One region of the Hydrogenophaga sp. PBL-H3 genome, then DNA from elsewhere that is predicted to be linked to it. Evidence: predicted binding sites of a transcription regulator. Region 1 holds the regulator's gene; each other region holds the start of a gene.
The links. The regulator sigma-54, encoded in region 1, starts transcription at its own class of promoters, with help from an activator protein. The targets are predictions, from matches to a motif close to TGGCANGNAANCTGCTTT.
Positions count from the first base shown of each region.

Region 2: the regulator sigma-54 is predicted to act here: its motif matches at 1,458-1,475, upstream of F9Z44_RS08865 (PEP-CTERM sorting domain-containing protein).
Region 3: the regulator sigma-54 is predicted to act here: its motif matches at 1,244-1,261, upstream of xdp1 (exosortase-dependent surface protein XDP1).
Region 4: the regulator sigma-54 is predicted to act here: its motif matches at 1,391-1,408, upstream of exaC (acetaldehyde dehydrogenase ExaC).

Region 1 is NZ_CP044972.1:457,312-459,509, reverse strand. Features, by position in the region: gene F9Z44_RS02185 (THUMP domain-containing class I SAM-dependent RNA methyltransferase) at 1-280, opposite strand, end outside; gene rpoN (RNA polymerase factor sigma-54) at 277-1,905, opposite strand; gene lptB (LPS export ABC transporter ATP-binding protein) at 2,015-2,198, opposite strand, start outside.
Region 2 is NZ_CP044972.1:1,910,047-1,912,244, forward strand. Features, by position in the region: gene F9Z44_RS08860 (alpha/beta hydrolase) at 1-749, shown strand, start outside; gene F9Z44_RS08865 (PEP-CTERM sorting domain-containing protein) at 692-1,360, opposite strand; gene F9Z44_RS08870 (pyridoxamine 5'-phosphate oxidase family protein) at 1,650-2,114, opposite strand; gene F9Z44_RS08875 (hypothetical protein) at 2,113-2,198, shown strand, end outside.
Region 3 is NZ_CP044972.1:1,783,259-1,785,456, forward strand. Features, by position in the region: gene F9Z44_RS08450 (HAMP domain-containing sensor histidine kinase) at 1-338, shown strand, start outside; gene xdp1 (exosortase-dependent surface protein XDP1) at 418-1,200, opposite strand; gene prsT (XrtA/PEP-CTERM system TPR-repeat protein PrsT) at 1,342-2,198, opposite strand, start outside.
Region 4 is NZ_CP044972.1:3,086,541-3,088,738, forward strand. Features, by position in the region: gene exaC (acetaldehyde dehydrogenase ExaC) at 1-1,332, opposite strand, end outside; gene F9Z44_RS14275 (IclR family transcriptional regulator domain-containing protein) at 1,569-2,198, opposite strand, start outside.

The DNA of each region.
Region 1 (2,198 bases):
TGGTCTGAGCCGGCGTGAACCAGATCTCCCATGCCACCTCGCTGGCGGCGTGGTACAGGTCTTGTTCAGAGCGGTAGCCACCGTGCCAGAGCTGCACCAGCACGCGCTGCGTGAGGCGGCTGTGCAGGTTCAGGCGCATGGCGTCGCGCCACGAAGCGTTGAGCGCCACACCGCCGCGCGCCTTGTGCGGTGCGTCCACGCCGGTGATGCGCTTCACTTCAGCGGCGAGCATGTCCTCAACGCCGGCGGCGCAGGGCAGGAAAACTTGTAACTGGTTCAAAGCGATTTTCTGAGGTTCGCGGGCGCGATTCGCAGCGCCTCGCGGTACTTCGCCACGGTGCGGCGCGCGCATTCGATGCCCTGTTCGCGCAGCAGATCGGAGAGCTGGTTGTCCGACAGCGGCTTGGCGGCTTCTTCGGCGGCGATGAACTGCTTGAGCAGCGCGCGCACGGCCGTGCTCGACGCGTTGCCACCGGTCTCGGTCCCCAGCGACGAGCCGAAGAAGTACTTGAGCTCGTAGGTGCCGAAGGGCGTGGCCATGTACTTGGCGGTGGTCACGCGGCTGATGGTGGATTCGTGCAGGCCGAGCTCGTCGGCGATCTCACGCAGCACCAGCGGGCGCATGGCGAGTTCGCCGTGCATGAAGAAATTGCGCTGGCGTTCCACGATGGCGCTGGACACGCGCAGGATGGTGTCGAAGCGCTGCTGGATGTTCTTGATGAACCAACGCGCCTCCTGCAGGCGCTGCTGCATGGCGGCGTGGCCGGCCTCGCCGCCGTTGTCGCGTCCACCGCGGTTCTGGCGCATGGCGCTGGCGTACACATCGTGCACGCGCAGGCGGGGCATCACCTCGGGGTTGAGCAGCACCTTGAAGCCGCGGCCAGCGCGCGTGACCAGCACGTCGGGCACGACCACGTTGCGCTCCAGGTCCAGGAAGCGGCGACCCGGCTTGGGTTCCAGCCGCGCAATGAGGCCGAGTGCGGCGCGCACGGTTTCATCGTCCAGGCCGCACAGGTTGCACAGGCGCTTCACATCGCGCTTGGCCACCAACTCCATGGACTGCCCGCAGATGGCCAGGGCCGCGCGCGCCTCGGGCGTGTTGCGCAGTTCCAGGATCTGCAGGCGCAGGCATTCGGCCAGGCTGCGCGCGCCCACACCGGAAGGCTCCATGTGCTGCAGCAGTTGCAGGGCCATGGTCAGGCGCTGCTCCAGCGCCTCGCGTTCTTCCAGACCTTCGTTGGGGTCGTCGGTTTGCACACGTCCCGACAGGGCCTGCCAGGCCGCAGCCAGCTCGGCCAGGCTGTCTTCGATGTAGCCGTCGTCGCTGAGCGATTCGATCAGGAAGTACAGCGCGGCGCGGTCTTCGTCCGAGAGACGCAGGCAGCGCGCCTGGTCATGCAGGTGGTCCTGCAGGCTGATGTGGGCTCGGGCCAGATCGGCAGCGCTCGCGGTGTCGTCGTCGCCCGACGAATTGTTGTTGCGCGCGGGCGCGTCGCCACCCCACTCGCTGTCGTCGGGCGCCATCTCCACCGTGCCGTCGCCCTCCCAGCTCTCTTCCACCGGCGTGGCGCCGTCGAGCTTGCCTTCGATGGCATCGCCTTCGCTGCTGTCGCTGCTCGTGCTGCTGCTCGATTCGGTGCTGGAGAGCATCGGTCCGGGCGCTTCGGGCAGGGCGGCCTCGGCGATCTGCTCGCCCACGCTCACCGGCGCGTCGGTCTGCTCCAGGCCAAACGCTTCGCGCTCGGCCAGGTCTTCGGAGCGTTCGAGGAACGGATTCTCGTCGAGCATTTGCTCGACCTCCTGCGCCATCTCCAGCGTGGAGAGTTGCAGCAGGCGGATGGATTGCTGCAACTGGGGCGTGAGCGCCAGGTGCTGCGAAACCCTGAGTGACAGGCCTTGTTTCATGAAAACGCCAGTGAGCAAACGGCGAGACGATTCGCCGCCGGGCCGCCCCAAGGCGAATCAGCCCCCTCGGGGGGCAGCGAAGTACACGAAGTGACGAGCGTGGGGGTCATCACATCCTGAAATGTTCGCCGAGGTACACGCGGCGCACGTCGGCGTTTTCAACGATCTCGGCCGGCGTGCCGCTGGTGAGCACGTGGCCGTCGTTGATGATGTAGGCGCGGTCGCAGATACCCAAGGTCTCGCGCACGTTGTGGTCGGTGATGAGCACGCCGATGCCGCGCGACTTGAGGAAA
Region 2 (2,198 bases), 1.5 Mb from region 1:
GCGACGGGGTGCCCGCCCACTGGGTGAGCGTGCCGCAGAGCCTGCCCGGGCGCACGCTGTTCTACCTGCATGGCGGCTCGTTTGCCTTTCGCTTTCCCCATGCCCAGACCGCGTTTGCCGCGCGGCTGTGCCGCCTGCTGCGCGCCAGCGCCCTGGTGCCCGACTACCGGCTCGCGCCCGAGCACCCGTTTCCGGCTGCGCCCGACGACTGCGAGCGCGCCTGGCGCTGGGCGCGCTCCCACGGTTGCCGGCCCGCCAACACGGTCTTCGTGGGCGACTCGGCGGGCGGCACGCTGAGCCTGGTCACGCTCAACCGCAGCCTGCGCAAGCGCGAGCCTGTGCCGGCCTGCGCCGTGCTGCTCTCGCCGGCCGTGGACTGCACCCTGGCCAGTCCCAGCATCACGGCCAACCACCGCTCGGACGCCGTGATCAGCCTGCCCCGTCTGATTGCGCTGCGCGAGGGCTACGTGCCCAGCCCGGAGCTGTACCGCCACCCCGACGTGTCACCGTTTTTTGCCGACTTCACCGGCTTTCCGCCCCTGTTCATGCAGGCCGGCAGCACCGAGCTGCTGCGCGACGAGGCCTTGCGCGTGGCCGACAAGGCACATGCAGCGGGAGTGGATGTGGAAGTGGAGCTGTGGCCCGGCGTGCCGCACGCCTTTCAGCTCGCGGCCTTCCTGCCCGAAGCGGCTCAGGCGATGGAGCGCATCTCGGCTTTTGTGGTGGCCCGCACGGGCTGGGTGCCCTGAGCCATCCGGCGCTGCGACCCGGAGCGACCCCGGCGGCGAATCCACCCCACGCCCAGGCCTGCGGCGGCGACCAGGGCCAGTGTTCCCGGCTCGGGTACCGGAGTCCAGACCACGTACGTGACCCCTTCGGCTGCAGAAAAAACCCCAGTGCGGCTCGTGCTTCCGCCCGACAACGTGTCCACAAATGCCCCGGAGCGGTTGAAAAACATATGCAACAGGAGGGAGTCGTTTTCAGCGTCGTATTCGTAGGGCGTGAAGAAACCGCATTCGAAGGTGTCAATGCAGCCGGCGGTTGCCGTGGGGTCCGTATCGAATGGCCCCGCTGCGGAGTCGATGAAGACCTGCTCAAGCAGTGCCACCGCGGCCGCATTGGCCGCATCGAAACTTTGAAAAAGGAAGTCCTCGGGACTGTCGCATCCCGAATACAAGGCGACGCAGGTTCCGTCCTCGAACCTCACGTCATACAGGCCGCCATTCACAGTCACCCCTGTGGCGCCGGTCAATTTGCCGTCGATGACGATGGGCGTGACAGTCGCCTGGGCGTGACCGATGGACAAGAAAAGCACCACCGGTGCCAGAAAAGCAAACAGGCGACGGCCAAGTGACGGCATGGAGCACTCCAGTGGTTGAAGACGAACGAGGTGGGGCCAGCCCAGTCAGAACCGCCTGCACAGCGGTGTCCGCCCAAGAGGGAGCACGGGTCGAGTGGCAGCACGGAATGTGCCAACAAGGTCAAAACGGCGAATACCGTTGTCTATCAAACACTTGTCGACTGTCAGGCGTTGCCCGTCGCGGCGCCTTGTAAAGATGTTCGACATCGCAACAGGCCGCTGTGCGCGTCATGGGTAATGCGATAGGGCTACATGGCGCTGAAAAGTCGAAACAGCCCCTCCTGGCTCATCACACCGGGCAGACCACCAGATCCGTGTGCCCGAAACCCTGGGTGTAGTCGAGCACCGAGATGACCACCGGCGTCACGCGGAAGATGCGGACGTCGTCCGGCGTCGGCATCTTGAAGGGCAGCGGCCGAGATTGCGCTTGCGGGTACTTCAGCGGCATCAGCCGCAGGACTTCCTCGGCTTCCGCGCGGTCATGGACCGCCCGGGCGCGCGCGGCCATGGACAGGCCCGTGATCGCCATCAGCTCCGGCGTGTCATGGTCGATGGTGAGCGAGAGCCGATCATCCTGCGCCAGGTTCTTCGCCTTCTGGCTGTCCTTCCCGCAGAGGAAATACAGCGTCAGGTCTATGTTCACGTAGCCCACCGTCGTGGCCTGGGGCCAGCCATCGGGGCGCAGCGTGGCCACCGTCATGATCCGGTGCTGGTCCAGCAGCCGCAGGATCTGTTGTCGGATCTGGATGTCCATGGCGGCATGGCTCCGGTTGTGTTCAAGGGGCGGGCCAGCCCACGGTCTGGGCCAGGGCAATGCGCTGGTGGGGCCGCAGGCCGA
Region 3 (2,198 bases), 1.3 Mb from region 1:
TCCGCGTCCGGCTGTTGCTGCGCAACCTGCTGGACAACGCATTGCGTCACGGCGCGGGCGCTGCGCTTGCGCCGGAGCTGCACATGCGGCGCATGGGTGAAGGCGGGCATGGCATCGAGATCGAGGTGCGCGATCACGGCCCTGGCGTGCCGGAAGACCAGTTGCCACATCTCGCCCAGGCCTTCTTCCGCCCCGATACCGCCCGCACGCGCAATGCCGGCGGTGTGGGCTTGGGCCTCTACCTGTGCCGGCTGGTGGCGCAGGCGCATGGCGGCACATTGGCCGTGCGCAATGCACGACCGGGGCTGTCTGTGACGGTGACCTTGCCGCGGGCGTGATCGCCGCGCCTGAATGCCACACAAAAAAGGGAGCCGCTCGGGCTCCCTCTCGCATGACCAGGCTCAAGGCCGGTGGGATTCAGACGACGGGAATCTTCTGGCGGCGGCGAGCAGCCATCAAACCGAAAGCGCCCATGGCCATGAGGGCGAGTGAACCGGGCTCCGGCACGTCGCTACCGGGAGGTGCACACAGGGCGCCGCAGTAGGTGCCCGCGAGCGACAGCACCTTGAACGCATCGGTGGTGCTGGTGCTGCCCGCCCCGTAGGCGCTCACGAGCCAGTAGCTCGAAAAAACAGGGGTGGAAACCCCCTGCGTGTTGCCGGATTGGGTGCCGACGTTGAAGTAGTCGCCAATCAACACCCAGCCAGCAACAGAAGACGCATAGCTCGTTGGCGTGGCGGACGCGCCAGTCCACGCATAGATCGACACGTCGGAATCGTTGTAACTCACGCCGCCGCTGCTCACGGCATTGTCATGACCATTCCACCCCAGCGTGAGGCTGGTCAGGGAAACCGCCTCGGTGAACTTGAAGATCAGTGCGTCCAGTCCGCTCGCGTTGTCCAAGGCGTGTGGGCCGTTCGTGTTGGATTCGTTCACGTTCTGAACGCCCAGGCCACCGCTCCAGGCCCTCACGGTGGCGTCCGTGATGCTCGAACTGATGATCGAGGTGGCCCGCACTTCAACCCCACTGCTGCCGCACGTGCCGAAACTGCCCGCTGCGGCCACCACGTTGCCGCTGTCTCCGCATCCGCCGTAGGAGGCGGCCCAGTTCGTTGCGGCCTGGGCTGAAGCTCCTGCGAGCAGCAGGCAGGCTGCAGCAAGTGTTGAAAAGTAGTTTGAAAGATTGATTTGTTTGTTCATAGAAAGTATTTAAATAGTCAAAAAGAAGTAATTAATAAGATGGCATGCAGGAACCGGGCCAGATCAGAAAGTGCTTGGACAATCAAACAGTTACCGCATGCTGTCGAGCTCCATGAACTTGGGCTGTAAAGAATCCCGACGTCAGTTCAGGGACTTCAGCAGTTGCTCCGCGTCCCCGGCACCTTCAAACGGGCGTCCGGATTTCATGGCTTCTCGCAACTCTTCCAAGGCTTCGCCTTGGCGGCCAGTCTGCACCAGCACCTTGGCCAGGTGATAGCGGATTTCCGGGTTGGCAGGCTCCCTCAGACGGGCATCGCGCAGCAAGCTCAGAGCCAGATCGTGCTGGCCGAAATGGTGGTGTGCCCAGCCCAGTGTGTCGATCACCAGGGCGTTGGTGGGTGCCAGGCCATGCGCCTTCTCGGCGGTTTGGAGCGCGCCCTTGTCACCGAGCTTCAGTTGCACGTTGGCCAGATTGTTGAGTGCAGACACATCTTGCGGCTGGAACAGGAGCAGCGCCTGGTAGGAATGGCCTGCGTCGGTGTACCGGCCAGCCCGCGCATGCAGGCCGGCCAGGGCGTGCAGAACGACCGCGTCTTTGGGCATCTGACGAAGCCGCTGGGTGGCGGCTTCCCGGGCGCCCTTGTCGTTGCCCTGCGTTTCCAGCGTCTGCATGAGCCGCAGGGTGGTGCCGCTCGAAGGCTCCACGGCGTGTGCCTTGCGAAACGCTTCCAGCGCTGGGCCCGGGTGGTTTTGAGCGCTGGCGAGATCCCCCATCAGCATGTGACCGACTGCCCGACGCGGATGCTTCTGCACGATGCTGCGCGCACGCTGCTCCGCCTTGGCAACCTCACCGCGCTGGAACTCCACACGAGCCATCAGCACCTGCGCGGGCAAGGAGTCGGGCTGGCCGGTGAGGGCCTTGTCCAGGCTGTAGTACGCACCATCTGGGTTGTGTGCCGCCAGTTGCTGGGACGCGATGTCCACCTGCAGATCGGCGT
Region 4 (2,198 bases), 1.8 Mb from region 1:
GCGGTAGGCCACGTTGCCGTTGCGGCTCCACACGCCGGCACCCAGGCCGTACAGCGTGTCGTTGGCGATCGCCAGCGCTTCGGCCTCGTCCTTGAAGGTGGTCACGGCCAGCACCGGGCCGAAGATTTCTTCCTGGAAGATGCGCATCTTGTTGTGGCCCTTGAACAGCGTGGGCTGCACGTAGTAGCCGCCTTCCAGATCACCACCCAGGTGGGCCTGGCCACCACCGGCCAGCACCTCGGCGCCCTCCTGCTTGCCCAGGTCCAGGTACGAGAGGATCTTGGTCAGCTGCTCCTTGCTGGCCTGCGCACCCATCATGCTGTCGGTGTCCAGCGGGTTGGCGTGTTTGATGGCGGCCACGCGTTTCAACACGCGCTCCATGAAGCGGTCGTAGATGCTTTCCTGGATCAGCGCACGGCTCGGGCAGGTGCACACCTCGCCCTGGTTGAACGCGAACAACACGAGACCTTCGATGGCCTTGTCGAGAAAGGCATCGTCCTTGTCCATGATGTCGGCGAAGAACACGTTGGGCGACTTGCCACCGAGCTCCAGCGTGGCCGGAATCAGGTTGTTGGCTGCGGCCTGCGCGATCACGCGGCCGGTGGAGGTGGAGCCGGTGAACGCGATCTTGGCGATGCGCTTGGAGGTGGCCAGCGGCATGCCGGCTTCGCGGCCGTAGCCGTTGACGATGTTGAGCACACCCGGGGGCAGCAGGTCGCCGATGAGTTCGGCCAGGATCAGGATGCTGATGGGCGTGGACTCGGCGGGCTTGAGCACCACGCAGTTGCCCGCACCCAGCGCGGGCGCAAGTTTCCATGCCGCCATGAGGATGGGGAAGTTCCACGGAATGATCTGGCCGATCACGCCCAGCGGTTCCTGGATGTGGTACGCCACCGTGTTCTCGTCGATGTTGGAGAGGGAGCCCTCCTGCGCGCGCACGCAGCCCGCAAAGTAGCGGAAGTGATCCACCGTGAGCGGGATGTCGGCGTTGAGCGTTTCGCGGATCGCCTTGCCGTTGTCCACGGTCTCGGCGTAAGCCAGCACTTCGAGGTTGGCTTCGATGCGGTCAGCGATCTTCAGCAGCACGTTCGCACGCTCGGCCGCGGAGGTCTTGCCCCAGGCGTCGGCTGCAGCGTGCGCGGCATCGAGCGCGAGTTCGATGTCTTCGGCCGTGGAACGCGCCGCGCGGGTGTACACCTTGCCCGACACGGGCGTGATGACGTCGAAGTACTGGCCCTGCATGGGCGCGATCCAGCGCCCGCCAATGAAGTTGTCGTACTGGTTTTTGTAAGTGATCTTGGCGCCGGCGGCGCCAGGAGCTGCATAGAGCATGTTGTCTTCCTGAGGGTGAACGTTGATGGCGAAACCTGTGTTGTCAGGCGCTCTTCAAACCTCAAGTTCCATGCCATGGGCTTTTCACGGCAAAGCGCTGCAAGACAGCACACAAGGCGCGTGGCGACTGTCCCGAAACCGTGCGAACCGGCTGCGTGTTGTCCCAACCCAGCACACCCGGTGCGATGCTCATGCGCAGGCGGTGCCGCGTGTGGCTCCTCCCGCCGGGCGATGATCTACAGCAGTGGGCGCAGGATGCCCGCGGTCTCCTGCAACGCCGGGATCAGTTCCGCTGCAATTCGGGCGTCATCCCAGAACGCGGCCTGCAGTGTCATGCCGATGGCGGCACGGACTTCGCCGCGACGGTCGGTGAGCCGCACGGCCACGCCCACCAAACCCGGATCAAGTCGGCCACGTGAGATCCAGGCATCGCTGCCGCGCGATACGCGCACCTGTTCAAGAAACGCATCACGGTCCACCACCGTGCTCGCTGTAAAAGCGCTGAACTCGTGGGCCGCCACCCAGGACTGCAACGCGTCGTCCGACCAAGCGGCCAGCAGCACCGTTCCGGGCCCCACCACGTGAGCCGGCACGCGAGCGCCCGCGTAGAAGCCGATCGACACCACGCGCGGACTGTTGCTGCGCGCCACATAGACCACCTCGTGGCCGTCGAGCAAACTGACGTTGACGGTTTCGCCTGTGGCAAGCGACAGGCGCTGGATGAAGGGCTGAACCAGGCGTGGCAACCGCGCCGCTTCCAGGTAGCTCTGACCGAGCCGCAACACGCGCGGCGCCAGCCAAAAGCGTTTGCCATCGCTGTCGGCATATCCGAAGTGGCACAAGCTCAGCAAGTGGCGCCTGGCCGC